Regions from separate parts of the Streptomyces sp. NBC_01190 genome, predicted to be linked through region 1. Evidence: riboswitches for the same ligand, from Rfam matches in the RefSeq annotation. Region 1 holds a riboswitch; the other holds the start of a gene.
What was found. A riboswitch is a leader RNA that binds a small molecule or an ion and turns the genes downstream of it on or off. The one in region 1 is predicted to bind cobalamin.

Region 1 (7,163 bases):
AACCCGCTACGGATTCGCAGGTGCGACTATGCCCACCGTCAACGGCGGCGTCTCCTTCTGGTACGCGGCCACCGGCCTCCCCGTCCCGCGCGCACCCCTGGCGGGCGACACGGACGCCGATGTGGTGATCGTCGGCGGCGGCTACACCGGGCTGTGGACGGCGTACTACCTGAAGAAGGCGGCACCCTCGCTGCGGATCGTCGTCCTGGAGGCCCGCTTCTGCGGCTACGGCGCCTCCGGCCGCAACGGCGGCTGGCTCTACAACGGCATCGCGGGCCGCGACCGCTACGCGGCCCTGCACGGCCACGACGCCGCGGTCGCCCTCCAGCGGGCGATGAACGACACGGTGGGCGAGGTGGTCCGGGTGGCCGCCGAGGAGGGCGTCGAGGCGGACATCGAGCACGGCGGCGTACTGGAAGTGGCCCGCACCCCCGCCCAGTTGGCACGGCTCACGGCGTATCACGAGACGGAGACCGCCTTCGGCGAGAAGGACCGCCTGCTGCTGGGCGCGGCGGAGTCGGCGGACCGGATCCGGGTGGCCGGCACCCTCGGCGGGACCTGGACACCGCACGGCGCCCGTGTGCACCCGGCGAAGCTCGTGCGGGGGCTGGCCGAGGCGGCGGAACGGCTCGGCGTGATCGTCCACGAGTCCACCCCGGTGGACCGAATCCGCCCCCACGCGGCGGTGACGCCGTACGGCACGGTCCGCGCGCCTTACCTCCTGCGCTGCACCGAGGGCTTCACCGCCGCGCTGCCGGGCCATCGCCGCACCTGGCTGCCGATGAACTCCTCGATGATCGCCACCGAGCCGCTGCCCGCCGCGGTGTGGGCGGCGATCGGCTGGGAGGGCCGGGAGACCCTGGGCGACATGGCGCACGCCTATATGTACGCCCAGCGGACCGCCGACGACCGGATCGCGCTGGGCGGCCGGGGCGTGCCGTACCGCTTCGGCTCCCGTACCGACAACGACGGGAGCACCTCGGCGGCTACGGTGGCCGCGCTCCGCGCGATCCTGGTGCGCTTCTTCCCCGCGACGGCCGACGCCGCGGTGGACCACGCCTGGTCCGGCGTACTGGGGGTTCCCAGGGACTGGTGCGCGAGCGTCCATCTGGACCGGACCACCGGGCTCGGCTGGGCCGGCGGCTATGTCGGCAGCGGGGTGGCCACCGCCAATCTGGCCGCCCGCACCCTGCGGGACCTGGTCCGGCTCGACTCCGGGCAGGGCGGCCCGACCGAGCTGACCGGGCTGCCCTGGGTGGGCCACCGGGTACGGCGCTGGGAGCCGGAGCCCTTCCGCTGGGCGGCGGTGCACGGGGTGTACGCGGCCTACCGGGCGGCCGACCGGCGCGAGTCGACCGGCCAGAGCGCCGCCACCCACCCGCTGGCGCGGCTCACCGACCGCCTCACCGGCCACTGACCCGGCGCCCGGCGACCCGGCCGATCCACCGGGCCCACCCACCCGGCTGACCCGGCCGACCCGGCCAACGGCGTCGGGCAGCAACATCCGCAACCCCCGTTCCGGCTCCGTTCCGCTGCCGTTCCGGCCGCCTTACCTCCACGTTTACAACCCGTTCATATCAGCACCGCGAAGACGACCCCAGTTCACCTTCCGTTCATCAGATCTCCGTACGGTCGGCTCGCCCCTTCCCGACCGAACGAATCCTGGGTCCATGGAACACATCACGCTCCTGATCGGAATCGTGATCGCCACCGCGCTCGTGTTCGACTTCACCAACGGCTTCCACGACACCGCGAACGCGATGGCCACCACCATCTCCACCGGCGCCATGGGGCCCAGGACGGCGGTGGGCATGTCCGCCGTCCTCAACCTGCTCGGCGCCTTCCTGTCGGTCGAGGTGGCCAAGACCATCTCGGGCGGCATCATCGACGAATCCGCCGGCGTCCGCCCCGAGGTGATCTTCGCCGGCCTGGTCGGCGCCATCCTGTGGAATCTGCTCACCTGGCTGGCCGGGCTGCCGTCCAGCTCGTCGCACGCGCTCTTCGGCGGCCTGATCGGCGCGACCCTCGTCTCGGTCGGCACGCACGGGGTCAACGGTGACGCGGTCGTCATGAAGGTCCTGATCCCGGCGGTGGCCGCGCCGGTCGTTGCGGGGCTCGCCGCGACGCTCGCCACCCGCCTCACCTACCGGCTGAGCCGGCGGGCGGACCCGGCGGCGACCGCCAAGGGCTACCGGGCCGGGCAGATCGCCTCGGCGGCGCTGGTCTCCCTGGCCCACGGCACCAACGACGCGCAGAAGACGATGGGCGTGATCACCCTCGCGCTGATCACCGGCGGCGCGATCGCCCCGCACTCCGACCCGCCGTTGTGGGTGATCGTCTCGGCCGGCAGCGCGATCGCGCTCGGTACGTATCTGGGCGGCTGGCGGATCATCCGCACCATGGGCCGGGGCCTCACCGACATCGAGCCGCCGCAGGGATTCAGCGCCCAGACCGGCGCCGCCGTCACCATCCTCGCCTCCTCCCACCTCGGCTTCGCGCTGTCCACCACCCAGGTCTGCTCGGGCGCGGTGATGGGCGCCGGGATCGGGCGGCGCGGCGGGGTGGTGCGGTGGAGCACCGCGGGCCGGATGGCCGCGGGCTGGGGCCTGACGCTGCCGGCCGCCGGACTCGTCGCGGCGGGCGCGGCGCTGCTCGCCGACCGGGGTGCCTGGGGAGTCGGCCTGGTCGCCGCTCTCGCCCTCGCCGCCTGCGTGGCGGTCCGGGCGGCGGCCCGGCGCGAGCCGGTCACCCACGCCAACGTCAACGACCCCGAGCCGGCGCCGGTGACGCCGGTGACGCTGGTGAAGACGCCCGCCAACACCCGGGCCACGCGCCTCTCGGCAACCGGGCTTCCCGGCCAGGCGGCGACCGGCCGGACCGCCGCTCCGGTGGCGCCGCCCGGCAAACCGACCACGGCCGTCAAACCCCCCACGGCCACCACCCCGGCTCCGCTCTCCGCCCCGGCTCCCGGCCCCGCCAACTCCGCGCCCACCACCGCCTGACTCCCCCGCCAAGGACTCCTCATGACCATCGACTGGCACGCCCTCGGCACCGTCCTCGTCGTCACCCTGGTTTCGACCGTGGGCCTGGTGGGGATCTTCACCCTCGGCGTGGTCGGCCTGTCCCGGCCGACCGCCGCCCTGCCCCGGGCCGGCGCCTGCCTCTGCTTCGCCGCCTGCGCGGCCGCGATCGGCTACGGCATCCAACTCATCGTCGCGTGACCCCGGTTGGCTGGTCCGGGGCACCGCGCCGGCGGGTGGACCCCGCCACGCTCCGTCCGCGCAGGTCAAGGGCGAGTTGACGCGGTTTGGCGGGCGTGGTGAACTGCCGGGAGCCATACGGCGGCAGGAGAGGAAGTCCGGTGCGAATCCGGCGCGGTCCCGCCACTGTCACCGGGGAGCGCGCTCCCGACCCGTACGTCACGGCCGGTCCGCCGGCTGGAAGGCGGGGAGCGCGTCGATCCGGGAGCCAGGAGACTCTCACCGCCGGTCACGTCGAGCCAGGGCGCGGACCCTGAGTGAGGACCTAACGCATGCCCGGCACGCGCGCACCGATACCTGAAGGCCTCGACGGCTGGTCCGCGCGGAGCGCGACGGCGGGCTGAGCGAGTGCGTGCCGATCGCGTGTTCGCGTACGGTGCCGTGCTCGGCTTCCTCGGCGACCTGCTCGCCGGTGATCCGCGCCGCGGCCATCCCGTCGCCGGATTCGGGCGGGCGGCCGGCGCGTTGGAGCGCCGGATGTGGCGGGACGACCGGGGCAGCGGCGCGGTGTACACGACCCTGTGCGCCGGCGGGGCGGTCGGCGCCGCGGTGCTGGCGAAAAACGCCGTACGGTCCTGCGCCGCGCTGTCGGTCGCCCTGACCGCGCTGGCCACCTGGTCGGTGCTCGGCGGCACTTCGCTGGCCCGGGAGGCGGCGGGGGTCGCGGCGGCGCTGGAGGCGGGCGACCTGGCCGGCGCCCGCGAGCTGCTCCCCCGGCTGTGCGGCCGGGACCCGCTGGCGCTGGACGCGGACGGCATCGCGCGGGCGGTGGTGGAGTCGGTCGCCGAGAACACCTCCGACGCCGTGGTGGGCGCTCTGGTGTGGGGCGCGGTCGGCGGGGTGCCCGGGCTCGTCGGCTTCCGCGCGGCCAACACCCTGGACGCCATGGTCGGCCACAAGTCCCCCCGCTTCCGCCGCTTCGGCTGGGCCTCGGCCCGGCTCGACGACGTCCTCGGCTATCCCGGCGCCCGGCTCACCGCGACGCTCGCGGTGCTGGCGGGACCGCATCCCGGATCGGCGCTCCGCACCTGGCGCCGGGACGCCCGGTTCCATCCGAGCCCCAACGCGGGCCCCGTCGAGGCCGCCTTCGCCGGGGCCCTGCGCCGCCGACTCGGCGGCACGCTCTCCTACGAAGGCCGGGTCGAACACCGCCCGGTCCTCGGCGCGTCCTTTCCCGCCCCGACGGTCGCGGACATCGCCAGGGCCGTCCGGCTCTCCCGCCGCGTGGGCGCGCTCGCGCTCGCGGTGTCGACCGCACTGTCGGCCCTGGGGCCGGAAGGAGCCGCCCGATGAAGGGTCTGCTGATCGCCGGGACCACCAGCGACGCCGGCAAGAGCGTGGTCACCGCCGGGATCTGCCGGTTCCTGGTGCGAAGAGGGGTGCGGGTCGCCCCGTTCAAGGGGCAGAACATGTCGCTGAACTCCTTTGTGACCCGGGAGGGAGCCGAGATCGGCCGGGCCCAGGCGATGCAGGCCCAAGCCGCGAGGGTGGAGCCGTCGGCGCTGATGAACCCCGTGCTGCTGAAGCCGGGCAGCGACCGGAGCAGTCAGGTGATCGTGCTGGGCAAGCCGGTGGGCGAGTTGAGCGCGCGCGGCTACCACGGCGGCAGGCAGGGCGAGTTGCTCGACACGGTGGTGGGGTGCCTGGAGGAGTTGGGCGCGCGCTACGACACGGTGATCTGCGAAGGCGCCGGCAGCCCGGCCGAGATCAACCTGCGCCGTACCGACATCGTGAACATGGCGCTGGCCCGCCGCGGCCGGCTGCCCACCCTGGTGGTCGGCGACATCGACCGCGGCGGGGTCTTCGCCTCCTTCTTCGGCACCACCGCGCTGCTCTCGCCCGCGGACCAGGACCTGGTCTGCGGCTATGTGGTCAACAAGTTCCGCGGCGATCCGGCCCTGCTCCAGCCCGGCCTCGACATGCTGCGCGGCCTCACCGGCCGGCCGACCCTCGGCGTGCTGCCCTACAGCCACGGTCTGGGCATCGACGAGGAGGACGGCCTGCGGGTGTCGATGCGCGGCGCCGTACGCGAGTCGGCGGTGGCCGCGCCGCTCGGCGCGGACATCCTGCGGGTCGCCGTGGTGGCCGTGCCGTTGATGTCCAACTTCACCGACGTGGACGCGCTCGCCGCCGAACCCGGCGTCCTCGTACGGTTCGTGGACCGTCCGGAGGAGCTGGCGGACGCCGATCTGGTGGTGCTGCCCGGCACCCGCGGCACGGTCAGGGCGCTGGAGTGGCTCACCGCCCGGGGCCTGGCCGACGCCGTCAAGGAGCGGGCCGCGGCCGGGCGGCCGGTGCTCGGCGTGTGCGGCGGCTTCCAGATCCTCGGTGAACTCATCGAGGACGACGTGGAGTCGAGGGCGGGTACGGTGCCGGGCCTCGGTCTGCTGCCGGTCCGGGTGCGGTTCGCCGCCGAGAAGACCCTGGCCCGGCCGGTGGGCGCCGCCTACGGCGAGCCGGTGGCGGGCTACGAGATCCACCACGGGGTGGCCGAACTGCACGGCGGCTACGAGGAGTTCCTCGACGGCTGCCGGGTCGGGCCGGTCTGGGGCACCCACTGGCACGGCTCGCTGGAGAGCGACGGCTTCCGCCGGGCGTTCCTGCGGGAGGTGGCCGCCGTCGCGGGGCGCCGCTTCGTGCCTGCCCCCGACACCGTCTTCGAGGCGTTGCGCGAGGCGCAGTTGGACCGTCTCGGCGATCTGGTCGAGGAGCACATGGACACCGCCGCGCTGCTGCGGCTCATCGAGGACGGCGCGCCCGCCGGCCTACCCTTCATCGCACCGGGGGCACCATGACCACCGTTCTGCTGCTGTCCACCGCCGACACCGATCTGCTGGCGGCCCGCGCGGCAGGGGCCGGCTACCGCATCGGCAACCCGTCCCGGGTGGACCCGGAGACGGATCTCCCGGCGCTGCTGGACGGCGCCGATCTGGCCGTCGTCCGGCTGCTCGGCGGACGGCGGACCTGGGAGCGGGGGCTCGACGTGCTCGCCGCGTCGGGGGTGCCGACGGTGCTGCTCGGCGGTGAGACGGTGCCGGACGCCGAACTGATGGCGCTGTCGTCCGTGCCGGCCGGGGTCGTGGCGGAGGCGTTGCGCTATCTGGTGGCCGGCGGCCCGGCCAACCTGGCCGAGCTGGCCCGCTTCCTGTCCGACACCGTCCTGATGAGCGGCGAGGGCTTCGAACCGCCGCACGCCATGCCGGAGTTCGGCCGGCACGGCGCGTACGCCCACCAGGAGGGCCGCCCGACCGTCGCCGTCCTCTTCTACCGCGCCCACGAACTCGCCGGCAACACGGCCTTCGTGGACACCTTGTGCGAGGCGATCGAGGCCAGGGGCGCCAATGCCCTTCCTGTGTATTGCGGATCCCTTCGTGGAGGTGACCCGGAGCTCTACGGCCTGCTGGGCGGGGCCGACGCGATTGTCACCACCGTGCTGGCGGCCGGCGGCACCGTCGCGTCGGAGGCGAGTGCGGGGGGCGACGACGAGGCGTGGGACATCGGCGCGCTGGCCGAACTGGACGTGCCGATCCTCCAGGGGCTGTGTCTGACCTCCTCGCGCAAGGCGTGGGAGGAGTCGGACGCCGCGCTGTCCCCGATGGACGCGGCGATGCAGGTGGCGATCCCGGAGTTCGACGGGCGGCTGATCACCGTGCCCTTCTCCTTCAAGGAGACCGGCGAGGGCGATGTGCCGGTCTACGTGGCCGACCCGGAGCGGGCCGCCCGGGTCGCGGGCATCGCGGTCCGGCACGCCGCCCTGAAACACAAGCCCAACGCCGACAAGCGCGTCGCCCTGGTCTTCACCGCCTACCCCACCAAGCACTCCCGGGTCGGCAACGCGGTGGGCCTGGACACCCCCGCCTCGGCCGTCGGGCTGCTGCACGCGCTGCGCGACGCCGGCTACGT
Region 2 (7,163 bases), 1.5 Mb from region 1:
GAGGTCCCCGACCCCGCCCTGTGGTGGCCCCGCGGCTACGGCGAACAGCCGCTGTACGACTGCGAGATCATCCTGCTCGACGCCTCCGGCGAACTCGACCGCGATCACCACCGCGTCGGTTTCCGCGATGTCGTCCTCGACACGTCCCCGGACGAGCAGGGCAGCGCCTTCACCCTCGTTGTCAACGGCACCCCCGTCTTCGCCCGCGGCGTCAACTGGATCCCCGACGACGTGCTGCCCACCCGCGTCGACGCCGCCCGCTACCGCCGCCGCCTCACCCAGGCCGCCGCGGCCGGCGTCGACCTGATCAGGGTCTGGGGTGGCGGCCTCTACGAGAGCGACGCCTTCTACGCCGTCTGCGACGAACTCGGGCTGCTGGTCTGGCAGGACTTCCCGTTCGCCTGCGCCGCCTACCCGGAGGAGCAGCCGCTGCGCGGCGAGATCGAGGCCGAGGCACGGGAGAACGTGGCCCGGCTCACCCCGCACCCCAGCCTCGTCCTCTGGAACGGCAACAACGAGAACCTCTGGGGCTTCCGCGACTGGGAGTGGGAGCAGGACCTGGCCGGTGACTCCTGGGGCGAGGGCTACTACCTCGGCCTGCTGCCCAGGGTGGTCGCCGAGACCGACCCGACGCGGCCCTACTGGGCCGGCAGCCCCTGGTCCGGGTCCTGGGACCACCACCCCAACGACCCCGGCCACGGCACCGCCCACTCCTGGGACGTCTGGAACCGCACCGACTACACCGACTACCTGGACAGCGTGCCCCGCTTCGTCGCCGAGTTCGGCTGGCAGGCACCACCGGCATACGCGACGGCCCGCCGCGCGCTGAGTGACGAGCCGCTCGCCCCCGACTCGCCAGGCATGCTCCACCACCAGAAGGCCGGGGACGGCAACGGCAAGCTCGCCCGTGGCCTGGCCCGCCACTTCCCGGTCCCGGCGGACTTCGACACCTGGCACTACCTCACCCAGGTCAACCAGGCCCGCGCCATCGCCACCGGCATCGAGCACTGGCGCTCGCACTGGCCGGCCTGCGCCGGCACCGTCGTCTGGCAGCTCAACGACTGCTGGCCGGTGACCTCCTGGGCCGCGATCGACGGCGACGGGCGGGAGAAGCCGCTCTACCACGAGCTGAAGCGGCTCTACGCCGACCGGCTCGTGACGGTGCGGCGGCACGCCGTTGATGGCGAAGGACCCGACAGAACGGATGGAATAGACGGAGGGGAGGGGTCGGGGGGATCGGACGGGCTCGCCGTGGCGCTGATCAACCAGACCGCGCGGGACTGGCCGGGCACAGCCGTCCTGCGCAGAGTCGCGGTGGACGGGGCGGTGCTCGCCGAGGCGCGGCTGCCGTTCACCGCGGCCGCCCGCGCCGTCGCCACCGTCCCCGTACCGCGGGAGCTGTGCCCGCCGCCCAGCAGCGACAAGGAACTGCTGACCGTCGAGGCGGACGGGCTGCGCGCGCTGTGGTTCGCGGCCCGCGACAAGGACTTCGCCTATCCGGCGCCGCGCTGGGACGTCGCGGTGGCCGCCGCCCACACCACCGCCTCCGCCACCGCGGCCGCCGACGACGGGGACACCGATGGCGCCGCGGTCACCGTCACCGTCACCGCCCGCACCCTGCTGCGGGACCTGCTGCTCCAAGCCGACCGGCTCGCTCCGACCGCCACCGCGGACCGGGGCCTGACCACGCTGCTGCCGGGGGAGAGCGTGACGATCACGGTACGCGGCTGGGAGCGGCCGACCGCGGCGGCCGCGGTGGCGGCCCTCTTCTGCGTCAACTCGGCGGTCCGGCCGGCCCAACCTGATCCCGGCCGCTGACCGGGGTGGGGTAGGTTGGTGGCTCGCGCCGAACCGGGCGCGGAGACGAGCTGAGGAGGTGGGACCGATTACCGCCAGTTCAGGACGGGTGTTCCCGCCGTACGGCCGCGCGGCCTGACGATCAGCCGCCACGCGGTACCGGGAGACGCCCGCAGGCTTCCCGAAAGGCTCCGATGCAGGACCTCCCCGTGACAGCGACCGCCTCTACGGCCAACGCTCCGGCGCCCGCGGCGTCGGCCCCCGTGCCCCCGCCGCCCCTGTCGCCCGCGCCAGTTGCGCCGCCCACGTCCCTTGTACCACTTGCACCTCCTACTTTGGCTTCCGTGGTCGGCCGGCTGCGGGCGGCCGGCTGCGTCTTCGCCGAGGACGAGGCGCGGCTGCTGCTCGCCGAGGCCGCCGATCCCGACCGGCTGCGGGACATGGTGGAACGGCGGGCCGGCGGCCTGCCGCTCGAACACGTCCTCGGCTGGGCCGAGTTCGGCTCGCTGCGGATCGCGGTCGACCCCGGGGTCTTCGTCCCCCGCCGCCGCAGCGAGTTCCTGCTCGGCGTGGCCGTCGCCCTCGCCGAGCCCGGCGCGCTGGTGGTCGACCTGTGCTGCGGCTCCGGCGCGCTCGGTGTCGCGCTGGCCGCGGCCGTGGACGGCGTGGAGTTGCACGCCGCCGACCTCGACCCGGCCGCGGTGGTCTGCGCCCGCCGCAATGTGCTGCCGATCGGCGGCCAGGTCCACCACGGTGACCTCTTCACCCCCCTGCCCGACCGGCTGCGCGGCCGGGTGGCCGTACTCGCCGCCAACGTCCCCTACGTGCCGAGCGATTCGGTCGCCCTGCTGCCGCCGGAGGCACGCGACCACGAGGCGCGCATGGCCCTCGACGGGGGTCCCGACGGCCTTGACGTGCTGCGCCGGGTCGCCGCCGAGGCCCGCGACTGGCTCACCCCCGGCGGCGCCCTGGTCTTCGAGACCGGCGAAGCCCAGGCCGCGCGAGCCGTCGAGATCGTCCGCGCGGGCGGTCTCGAACCGCGGCTCGCCACCGACGAGGAGCTGTACGCGACCGTGGTGGTCGGCACCCGGCCGCTCAACTGACCCCGCGGACCCGGCTCCACCCCTGCGACCAGGGACATCTTCCCTTGTCGCCAAGGCGATCCGATTGACGCGCAGTGGAAGGGGCGCCTACCCTCTGGGTGTAGTGATGATGTGGGGAAGCTGGTGGGAATCCAGCACGGTCGCGCCACTGTGAGCCCGCCGCCGACAGACGGCAGGGGAGTCAGACACCCACCCATCACGACGCCCATGAACAGGGACGCACGATCCCCCAAGGAGGGCCCACCGTGAGCAGCGTTTCCTCTCCCCGTCCGGCCGCGACACCGGTTGTCCTGCCGGTCTCCAAAGCCGTGGTCTGGCTCGTCGGCACCGCGCTCGTAGCGCTCGCCGCCTACTACTTCATCGGCGTGGACCAAGGCGCCGTCTCCGTGTTCGGCAACGACACGCACATCCACGAGTTCGTGCACGACGCCCGCCACTTCCTCGGCTTCCCCTGCCACTGACGCGCGGCGCCAACCGGACACGGAAAGAACAATGGAAAAGAAGCTGATACTGCGCGGTCTGTTGGCCGGCGCAGTCGGTGGCCTGCTCACCTTCCTCTTCGCCCGGATCTTCGCGGAGCCCTGGATCAGCAAGGCCATCGACTACGAGAGCGGTCGTGACGCGGCGCAGGCCGCGCTCGACAAGGCGGCCGGGGTGCCCGCGGAGGCGGCGGGCCCCGACATCTTCAGCCGCACCATCCAGGCCGACGTCGGTGTCGGCGTCGGCCTCATCGTCTTCGGGATGGCGATGGGCGCGCTCTTCGCCGTCGCCTACGCCGTCTGCCTCGGCCGGGTCGGCGGAGTCCGCCCGCGCGGGCTGTCGCTGCTCCTCGCGGGCGGCGGCTTCCTCGGCATCTATCTGGTGCCCTTCCTGAAGTACCCGGCCAACCCGCCGGCGATCGGGCACGAGGAGACCATCAAGGCCCGCAGCGGCCTGTACCTGATCATGGTGGTGTGCTCGGTGGCCTTCCTCGTCGGGGCCGCCTGGCTCGGCAAACGCCTCCAGCCGCGGTTCGGCAGCTGGAACGCCGTGCTGCTGGCGGGCGCCGCCTTCGTCGTCGCGACCGGCGTCGTGATGCTGCTGCTGCCGTCGCTCGGCCATCTCGCCTACAACAAGGAGAACTTCGGCAACCACAGCACCGAGACACCCCTGCCGCTGAAGGACCCCAAGGGCGACATCGTCTATCCGGGCTTCCCCGCCGACGTGCTCTTCTCCTTCCGCTTTTACTCGGTCCTCGCCCAACTGCTGCTCTGGTCGGTGATCGGACTGGTCTACGCGCCCCTCGCCGACCGGCTGCTGAACCCGCGCCCGGACACCTCCGCCACGCGGAAGCCGGCGCCGGTCCCCGCGTGAGCGCCGCCGGGCCGCAGCCCATCGCAGGTCCGCCGAGCGCGGTGATCGAGCAGATCGCCGCGCTCGGCGCCTTCTTCGCCTGGGAAGCCCGGCCGGCTCCGGGAACGGAACCGGCCCCCTCACCGTCCGACGCGCGGGACCTGGACTGGCAGCCCCTGTCCGCACCGCTGTTGGCCGCGCGGGTCGAGGCCGTACGGGAGTGGCTCGCCGCGGCGGGAGGGCAGCCGGCCGAGGCGGTCGAGACCCGCGTCGCCGCCTCGGTCGCGCACCTGGGACTGGCCGCCCGGCTGGTCTCGCCCGCGCTGGCCGCCGCGGTGCTCGCCCACCGCCCGCTTGTCTTCCCGCTGAGCGAGGTCCGCTGGCGGCCGGTGCTCGGCGGGCCCGTACCGCTGGCGCTGCCGGTGGGCGCGCTCGGTCCCGCGTGCCGGTCGGCCGAGGATCTCGCCGAACTGCTCGCGGCCCGGCTGATGGCCGGAGCGCTGGCGGAACTGGCCGCCGCGTTCGGCCCGTTCGGGGTCTCCCGGCACATCCTGCGCGGCAACACCGCCTCGGCGGTGGGCGGCGCGGCGGTGACACTCGCCGCGCGGCGGCCGGAACGGGCGACCAGCACCCGGGCGTTCGCCGGGCTGCTGCTGGGCCGCGCGCCGCTCGCCGGCGCGAGCAGCACCGAGGGCGGCGCGTTGCGCCGCCGTAGCTGCTGTCTGATCTACCGCGCCGCCCCCGGCCGCGACGGCCCGCTCTGCGGCGACTGCGCCCTCGCCCCGCGGTCCCCGGCGCGCGGTGTGCCAGACTCCGCCTCGTGAAGCGGATCTACGTCATAGGTATCGGCGCCGGCGACCCCGAGCAGCTCACCCTTCAGGCGGTGGGCGCCCTGGGCCGTACCGATGTGTTCTTCCTGCTCGACAAGGGGGAGGAGAAGGCCGATCTGGTGGGCCTGCGGGAGCTGATCCTCGACCGGCACGCCCGCCGGGACCACCGGGTGGTCGTCGCCCGCGACCCGGAACGCGACCGCACCGCCCCTTCGGCGTCGTACGCGCCCGCGGTGGACGACTGGCGGCGGCGCCGGGCCGATGTCTACCAGCGGCTGATCGCCGACGAACTGCCCGACGGTGCCCACGGCGCCTTCCTGGTCTGGGGTGACCCGGCCCTCTACGACAGCACGCTGGGCATCCTGGACGAGGTGCGCGCACGCGGCGGCCAGGACTTCGACTGGACCGTCGTACCCGGCATCAGCAGCGTCTCCACGCTCGCCGCCAAGCACCGCGTCGGCCTCAACCAGGTCGGGCGGCCGGTGCGGATCACCACCGGCCGCCGGCTCGCCGACGAGGGCCTGCCCGAGGGCGCCGACGACGTGGTGGTGATGCTCGACGCGCAGCAGGCCTTCGGCCGCTTCACCGGGCGGGATCTGCACATCTACTGGGGGGCGTACCTCGGCACCCCGGACGAGATCCTGCTCTCCGGCCCGCTGGACGAGGCACTGGCCGACCGGATCCGCGCCGCCCGGGCCGACGCCAGGACCCGCAAGGGCTGGATCATGGACACCTATCTGCTGCGCAGGACCGACGCGCGCTGATGCGGCGGGTCCTGATCCTCGGCGGCACCGCGGAGGCCCGCGCACTGGCCGACGCGCTGGCCGGCGACCCGGCGCTCGACGTCGTCAGCTCGCTGGCCGGCCGCACGGACCAGCCGCGGCTGCCGGCCGGCCGGAGCCGCAGCGGCGGCTTCGGCGGAGCCGCCGGTCTCACCGCCTGGCTGCGCGCCGAACGGATCCACGCGATGATCGACGCCACCCACCCCTTCGCCGCCGAGATCAGCCGGCACGCCGCGGCGGCCGCCACGGCGGCGGACATCCCGCTGCTCGCGCTGCGCCGGCCCGGCTGGACCCCGGGTCCCGGCGACCGCTGGCACTGGGCGGACACCGTCCGGCACGCTGCCACGCTGGCGCCGGCCCTGGGCAGCCGGGCCTTCCTCACCATCGGCCGCCAGGAACTGGCCGTCTTCGCCGGACTCGACCTCCACCTGCTGGCCCGTATGGTGCGGGACCCCACGCCGCCGCTGCCCCGGAACTGCCGCGTCCTGCTGGCCCGGGGCCCCTTCACCCTCGCCGGCGAGTCGGCGCTGCTGCGGGAGCACCGCATCGACCTGCTGGTCACCAAGGACAGCGGCGGCGGGGCGACCGCGCCCAAACTCGCCGCGGCCCGCGCGTCCGGTATCCCCGTGCTGATCATCCGCCGGCCGCCGCCGCCCGGCGGAGTCGACACCGCCGCGTCCCCGGCCGAGGCCGCGGCCTGGCTGGCCGCCCGCATCGGGCCGGCCTGATCCCGGGCCGCTGATCGGGCCGCCCCGGCCGGATCTGTGGGACAACCGGCCGTACCGCCATGGCAGCCGGCCGGCTCCGCGCCGATGCTGGAGACAGGCGCCCGGACCACGGCCGCCCACCGGGGGAACAGCGGAGGTGGCAGTGATGAGCAGCGAGCAGACCGAACCGGCCCAGGTCGCCGGGATCGCCATACCCGACACGGCGCTGGCCCGCGAGGCCACCGAACTGGTGCGCGACACCACGAACGAGCTGATCTTCAACCACTCACGGCGGGTCTACTGGTTCGGCGGTCTCCAGGGCCGGCGCCGGGACCTGAGCTTCGACCCCGAACTGCTCTACGTCGGAGCCATGTTCCACGACCTCGGCCTGTCCGAGCGCTTCCACCGCAGCGGTCACCGCTTCGAGGTGGACAGCGCCGACGAGGCGCGCCGCTTCCTGCGGTCCCACGACGTGCCCGAGGACAGCGTCCGCCGGGTCTGGACGGCGATCGCGCTGCACACCACCCCCGGCGTACCGGAGTTCATGGAGCCGGAGATCGCCCTGGTGACCGCGGGTGTCGAGTACGACGTGCTGGGCATCGGCTACCACGA

Region 2: linked by a shared signal. The riboswitch ahead of OG519_RS00855 (CbtB-domain containing protein) and the one ahead of OG519_RS07000 (cobalamin biosynthesis protein) in region 1 are both predicted to bind cobalamin.

The regions. Positions count from the first base shown of each region.
Region 1 covers NZ_CP108580.1:1,641,799-1,648,961, forward strand. The annotation lists gene OG519_RS06985 (NAD(P)/FAD-dependent oxidoreductase) at 29-1,417, shown strand; gene OG519_RS06990 (inorganic phosphate transporter) at 1,671-3,002, shown strand; gene OG519_RS06995 (hypothetical protein) at 3,024-3,221, shown strand; cobalamin riboswitch at 3,350-3,479, shown strand; gene OG519_RS07000 (cobalamin biosynthesis protein) at 3,609-4,553, shown strand; gene OG519_RS07005 (cobyric acid synthase) at 4,550-6,055, shown strand; gene cobN (cobaltochelatase subunit CobN) at 6,052-7,163, shown strand, end outside.
Region 2 covers NZ_CP108580.1:185,444-192,606, reverse strand. The annotation lists gene OG519_RS00865 (glycoside hydrolase family 2 protein) at 1-1,818, shown strand, start outside; gene OG519_RS00860 (putative protein N(5)-glutamine methyltransferase) at 2,142-2,900, shown strand; cobalamin riboswitch at 2,980-3,112, shown strand; gene OG519_RS00855 (CbtB-domain containing protein) at 3,146-3,361, shown strand; gene OG519_RS00850 (CbtA family protein) at 3,393-4,253, shown strand; gene OG519_RS00845 (hypothetical protein) at 4,250-5,056, shown strand; gene cobF (precorrin-6A synthase (deacetylating)) at 5,053-5,826, shown strand; gene OG519_RS00835 (cobalt-precorrin-6A reductase) at 5,826-6,572, shown strand; gene OG519_RS00830 (HD domain-containing protein) at 6,718-7,163, shown strand, end outside.